2 regions of the Spirosoma agri genome follow, and region 1 is predicted to be linked to the other one. Evidence: riboswitches for the same ligand, from Rfam matches in the RefSeq annotation. Region 1 holds a riboswitch; the other holds the start of a gene.
What was found. Region 1 has a riboswitch for cobalamin ahead of GK091_RS07065 (TonB-dependent receptor plug domain-containing protein). Riboswitches for the same ligand answer to the same signal wherever they lie in the genome.
Positions count from the first base shown of each region.

Region 1 (3,287 bases):
TGGCAACCGGCGACCATTGGGCCGAGTTGGCAATGCGCAGGACAGCCGCTAGCACAATAAACAGCAGCAGGACCGTTAGCCGGGGATTGAATTGTTGTTTCATACGTTTTGATTGTTACAAAGTGAACCGGAGCCCGACGGTTGCATTCCGACGGCGGGTATTGTACCCGTAAATATCGTAATAGGTTTGGTCAAACAGGTTGCGAACGTCGGCATAAAGACGCAATTGTGGCGTAATTTTTCCTTCCACATACAGATCGATCGTCGTGTAAGCCGCCAGCGTTACGTTGTCCGTGCGAAATGTCTCGTTGTTGAAAAACCGGTCGGTCCGATCGCCAATCGAGCGCAACGTTGCTGAAACGAACAGGGTTGGAACAACGCGGTAGCCAACGCTTAGGTTTAGCTGCGTTTTAGGTCGCCGGAACAGGTTATTGTACGTCGTATCGCGGCCAGCCGTGTTCGTTTTTACGGCACCGGTCAGAAACAGAACGTTACCCGTGAAGGTCAGTTTGTTTACTTCGGCCTGTGCTTCCAGCTCAACGCCGTGGTCGTGCTGCCGGTCGAAGTTGATGTAACGGCCATAAGGAGCCGTGTTCAGTGACTCGAAGAACAGCACGTCCTTGATCTGCCGGTCAAAATACACGGCGCGAACCCAGGCATTGCGGCTGCGGGTAAACAGCTGAACCCCCGCTTCGGTAGACCAGCTATATTCAGGACGAAGGGCCTTGTTGCCGTAAGGCGAGAAAAGCTGGTACAGCGTAGGTGCCCGGAAACCCGACGACAGGTTAACGAACAGCTTGATCCGGTCAGACACCAGATACGACGGGTTGAACGAATACGTGAATACGTTGCCGTACAACGAGTTGCGGCTGTAGCGACCACCCAGCTCGACCGAAAGACCGCGGTAGGGCGTCAGGATACCGGTAGCGTAAATACCAAGCTGGCCAATGCGGGCGGTATCAGCACCAATCGGTGGCGACTGGTAGGGCCCATACTGGCTGATCGATAAATACGATTGGTCGGTATTGCTGAATCGGTAATCTACGCCCGTCAGGATTTCACCCCACGAACCCAATTTCAGGTTGTGATACGCTTCAAGGAAATGAGTCACTCCGCCGTATTCCTGATACGAATAACGTTCGGATGCGTTCGCTTCCACACTCGTCGAATCGTTTTTGTACGTCCGGCGACTGTCGCTGATTCCGTAATTAAGCATCAGCCGTCCGTGGGCGTGTTTATACTCGAACCCCGTCGCAAACCGCTTAAACGTGTTCTTATACGTATAATCTTTTTCGTCGGCAAACGCTCCGTTGTCAATATCCGCCGTATAGCCCGTCGTTAACCCCTGCAATTTCCAGCTCAACCGGGATGATAGTTGCAACGTCAGGTTCGCCACCAGCGCGTTCTGTTTGTAGCCATCGTTGTCGAAATTCTGAGTACCGATTCGGTCGGTAGCCGCCGAAAAACCCGCCGATGATAAGCGCGTGTACTGAACGTTATACGATAACCGGCTTGTCTGACCGTTCACGCCAACCGTTCCCCGGAAGGTTTTATACGTTCCGTAGTTGAGGGAAGCATTCACGCCGAATGGTTTATTGCCAGCTGCATTGCTACCCCGCTTCGTAAAAATGTTGATGACTCCGGCTACAGCATCAGACCCGTAACTGGTTGATTGCGCCCCCCGAAGAATCTCAATGCGATCGCATTCGCCCACGGTCAGTAAATTCAGGTCGAACGTGTTGGACGTTCCGGATGGGTCATACACTGGCAGACCATCGAGTAGAATCAGGGTGTTGCCGGACGAAGCGCCCCGCAGGTAAATGTCCGGGTTGGTGCCCAATGGTCCATTCGACCCTACAATTTGCAGACCGGCCTGCCGTGACAAGAGTTCGCTCACGGTCTGAGTCGCGTAACGCTGTAAGACGGAGTCGGATAGTACGGTGACGACCTTGCCGGTTTGCGACAGTTTCTGTTCCGTTTTGTTGGCGGTAACGGTAACGGCATCCAGCTGAACCGGTCGCGACGAAGCGGGTTGGGGATTTTCCTGCGCCAAAGCGGACAGGCTTGATACGGCCAGAGCGGCCGACAATAAGGTACTGATTTTGCTCATCATTAATCAGATAAACGGAGATTAAGTAATGAGCTGTCGGAAACTGAAATAAAAGACAAACGCAACCAAAGGCCCGTTTGTGACCGCACAGGTGACCAGGCCACCCCATCGAACTGTCTTTCATCCCCGGCTTTTTACCCGAAAGCTCGAATCATGAATTCGTTTGAGGCAGGTCTTCTGGCTCGTTCGACCAGCAACGCCTTCCCACCCGAGGGCAGTGGCTGTTATGCTGCTGGCTGGTTACTAGAACTTACAGCTACGGGAATAGCCCCGGATTCGCACCGGTGTTCCCTTTTAATTACCCATCCGAAGAAGGGCAAACCTTAAACGCGGGGCAAAGATAGGGGATAAACTCGTAAGGCGGACATCCTGTCCGCAGAGGAATGGAGTTGCAAGAGCGATTTTGCCTCGCCAGTTCCGTCTCTCTGCGGACAAGATGTCCGCGCTACTTAAAAACCGTCGGCTTTTATTTCCTTCTCGGTGACGGTGCCGTATTTCTTCACCTTATCCCGAATCGTGTCGGCTTTACCGATGAGGACGAATTGCAGGTTGTTTTTTGGGAAATACTGGTCGATGATCTGCCGCGTTTTCGCCACGGTCAACCCATCGACGTTCTTCTGGAAATTGTTGATAAACGACTCGTCGAAGCCCAGACTGAACATATCCGTCAGCAGGTTCGCCAACTCGCTGGCCGATTCGTAACGGGGTGGGAAGTCCGCTTTGACGTAGTTTTTCGCCGAACTCAGCGTCTTCTCGTCGATACCAGTCCGGTGCAGGCTGTCGAGTACGTGCAGAGCCATGTCGATGGCTTCCGTTGTCGTGCTAACTTTCGTAAAGGTCGAGATGGCAAACGTGCCACTATTGCGGAAGGTGCCGAAGCGACTGCCCGCGCCGTATGTAAGCCCCGAGTTGACGCGCAGGGCGTCGTTGAGCCAGGACGTAAACCGCCCACCCAGAATGGTATTGACCACCGTAACCGGGATGAAGTCGGGGTTGTTTTGCGTAATGCCCTTCCCGCCAATCAGAAACGTCGTCTCGCGGGCGTCGTCTTTGTTGATCAGCAATACCCGGTTTTTGTCGAACGATACCGTTGGATCGGTCAATTTAGGTGACGTGGCCGCTGCGGTTTTCCAATTGCCGAACAGGTCCGTGATCCGTTTTTTCATGGCCGCGGTGT
Region 1 is NZ_JAAGNZ010000001.1:1,717,602-1,720,888, forward strand. It holds gene GK091_RS07060 (DUF6580 family putative transport protein) at 1-103, opposite strand, end outside; gene GK091_RS07065 (TonB-dependent receptor plug domain-containing protein) at 116-2,113, opposite strand; cobalamin riboswitch at 2,261-2,451, opposite strand; gene GK091_RS07070 (M16 family metallopeptidase) at 2,560-3,287, opposite strand, start outside.

Region 2 (3,287 bases), 280 kb from region 1:
CGGCAGCATCCGACAAGCCCGGTTGCAGGACAAGATGCGCCGTAAGGGCGTTTTCGGTAGTGCTCATCGCCCACACATGAACGTGATGTACATCGCGCACGCCCGCAACAGCACGCAGGTCGGCGAGTACGGCGGGAAGATCAATCGTGGCCGGAACCCCATCGAGTGAAAGTCGTAAACTGTCGTTCAATAGTCGCCACGTCGAACCCAGAATAACGGCAGCGACCACCAGCCCGATAACGGGGTCGAGCCAGACCCAGCCGGTGTAACTGATGATGATGCCCGCAACCACTACGCCAAGCGATACCAGTGCATCGGCTGCCAGGTGCAGATAAGCGCCCTTGATGTTCAGGTCGTGGTCTTTGTCCCGGAAGAACAGGAGTGCCGAACCCGCGTTCACGAGAATACCAAATCCGGCGACCCAGGCAACCTGCCCCCCGGCAACGGGTTCAGGGTGGCGAAAGCGCTGGATGCTTTCCCATAAAATAGCCCCGATCGTAACCAGCAGAACAACCGCGTTGGTCAGGGAGGCCAGTACGGTGCTTTTACGATAGCCGTACGTGAAACTCGGCGTCTGACGAATGCGCGCCAGCCGGAAGGCCAGCAGCGAAAGTAACAGACCGGCTACGTCGCTGAGGTTATGACCCGCATCGGCAATGAGGGCCAGTGAGTTATAATAAACGCCCAGCGTAAATTCGACGGCTACATACACGGCGTTCAGGACGGCTCCAATGACCAGCGCCCTGTTCACCGACGTCAGAACTGTGGGTCCGTGGCTGTGTCCGGCGTGGCTATGTGAATGGTCGTGATGGTGTTCGTGCGCCATAAGTATACGTTCTGCTTACTAACGATTGGATGGGTGGAGTGGTTTCGAGATTTGGTACAACGACGGGTGATTTACGGTTTGTCGTTCCCCGGAGAAAGAATTGCAAACGCAATGTTTTCTTGTTTTTGCCGACCGAATCCAGTTAGTTTGCCGCAACGTTCTTTGTTTTCCGTCAAATTAGCTATCGGTTTTCCTGAGAGGTTCAGGAAATGAAAAAGGAATCGTGTGAGAATCACGAGCAGACGTTGCTACTGTCAGTGACCATTTAGAGAAGGGTTTGCCCTCGATGTCCATTGTCCCGCTACTGGGATGAGAAGGACGGCAGATACCGTCACAAGCCAGGAGACTTGCCTTTAGCTTTGCTGATTACGCCCACACGCGATTGGGCTTCATCAAGATTGACGTTCCTTTCATTACCTGCTTCGTTTCGAGGCCAGGTCGGGTATGTCGTGTTGGTAAAGTATTGATAATGAGTGGGCGTATGGAGTTCGGCATCGAACGCGATCAATCATTTTATCTTATTTACAACATGATCGCACACAATCTCGGCTATCCACGAATCGGTAGCCACCGCGAACTCAAACGGGCCAGTGAACAATTCTGGGCCCAGAAAATTACCCGTCAACAGCTGGAAGAGACCGGTCGGCGTATTCGACAGGACAACTGGCTGACGCAGCAGCAGGCTGGCATTACGCTGGTTCCCTGCAATGATTTTTCGTTCTACGATCAGGTGCTGGACATGTCGCTGACCGTTGGGGCGATTCCCGAGCGGTTTCGACCACTGGCCGGTCCGGATGATGACCGACTGACCCTGTACTTCGCCATGGCGCGCGGCTATCAGCAGAACGGTCTGGACCTGAAGGCGATGGAAATGACAAAATGGTTCGATACCAACTACCATTACATCGTACCGGAATTTACCGCCAACCAAGCATTCGAACTCGTTTCTGACAAGATTTTTACCGAATTTGACGAAGCCCGGCAAACGCTCGGTGTTACGCCAAAACCTGTGCTCATTGGGCCGGTGTCGTATCTGCTGCTCGGGAAAGAAAAAGAAGCGGACTTCGACCGGCTGGATTTACTGGATCGTCTACTGCCGGTTTATGAGCAGGTGCTGACTCGTCTACAGGCGCAGGGGGCTGACTGGGTTCAACTCGACGAACCGTGTCTATCGCTCGATCTGACCGATCAGCAGCGCGAAGCATTCGCCACGACCTACAACCGAATTCGGCGTCAATTCCCGCAGCTGAACCTACTCCTGGCCTCGTACTTTGAATGCTATGGAGCCAACCTGAATCTGGCCGTACAGTTGCCGGTCCATGCGCTTCACCTCGATCTGGTGCGTTGCCCAAGTCAGTTAGACGACATCCTGCAAACGGACTTCGTGTCGACCAAAACGTGCCTGTCATTGGGCGTTGTTGATGGACGGAACATCTGGATCAATGATCTGGAGCGTTCGCGAACCACGATTCAGCGGGCGGTAGTCGCGTTGGGTCAAGAGCGAGTATTGATCGCGCCTTCCTGCTCGCTGTTGCACGTTCCCTGCGACCTGAATTCGGAAATGCGTAACGAAGGGCTGACGCCCGAAATCAAGCAATGGCTGGCCTTTGCCCGGCAGAAACTGGATGAAGTAGCCACACTGGTTCGCCTGGTTAATGAGCCGGAAAACGAGCAGGTCGGTAACGTGCTGGCCAAAAATCAGGATGCCCTGAACGCCCGCCGATCCTCTGCCCTCATCAATCGGCCCGCGGTACGGGCCCGGTTAAACGCACTGACTGAGCAGGATGCTCAACGCGGAGCCGCCTTTGCGGAACGGCAGGCACTTCAGCATGAGCGGTTGCAACTACCCCTGTTTCCGACGACGACGATTGGCTCATTTCCGCAAACGGATGCCGTTCGGACCAACCGGTCTACGTACAAAAAGGGCGAACGGACACTCGACCAGTACGAAAAATTTATTCGGGTCGAAACCGAACAGGCGATCCGGTGGCAGGAGGAAATTGGTCTGGACGTGCTGGTTCACGGCGAATTTGAGCGTAACGACATGGTTGAATATTTCGGCGAATTGCTCGACGGGTTTGCCTTCAGCGACAACGGCTGGGTGCAGAGCTACGGCTCCCGCTGCGTGAAACCGCCGATCATCTACGGAGATGTGCACCGCCCCGCCCCAATGACTGTACGCTGGTCGGCCTATGCGCAATCGCTGACCGACAAGCCGGTCAAGGGGATGCTTACGGGTCCGGTTACGATTCTGCAATGGTCGTTCGTGCGCGATGATCAGCCGCGTCGGGATACCTGTCTGCAAATCGCACTGGCCATTCATGATGAGGTCGTTGATCTGGAAAAAGCCGGTATTCAGCTTATACAGATTGATGAACCCGCGCTGCGTGAGGGTCTTCCGCTGCGTCGCGAAAACTGGGATGCTTACCTGAACTGGGCCGTTATGGCCTTTCGGGTGGCG
Region 2 is NZ_JAAGNZ010000001.1:1,993,311-1,996,597, forward strand. It holds gene GK091_RS08145 (cation diffusion facilitator family transporter) at 1-826, opposite strand, end outside; cobalamin riboswitch at 995-1,195, shown strand; gene metE (5-methyltetrahydropteroyltriglutamate--homocysteine S-methyltransferase) at 1,356-3,287, shown strand, end outside.
Region 2: another riboswitch for cobalamin. It lies ahead of metE (5-methyltetrahydropteroyltriglutamate--homocysteine S-methyltransferase); the one in region 1 lies ahead of GK091_RS07065 (TonB-dependent receptor plug domain-containing protein).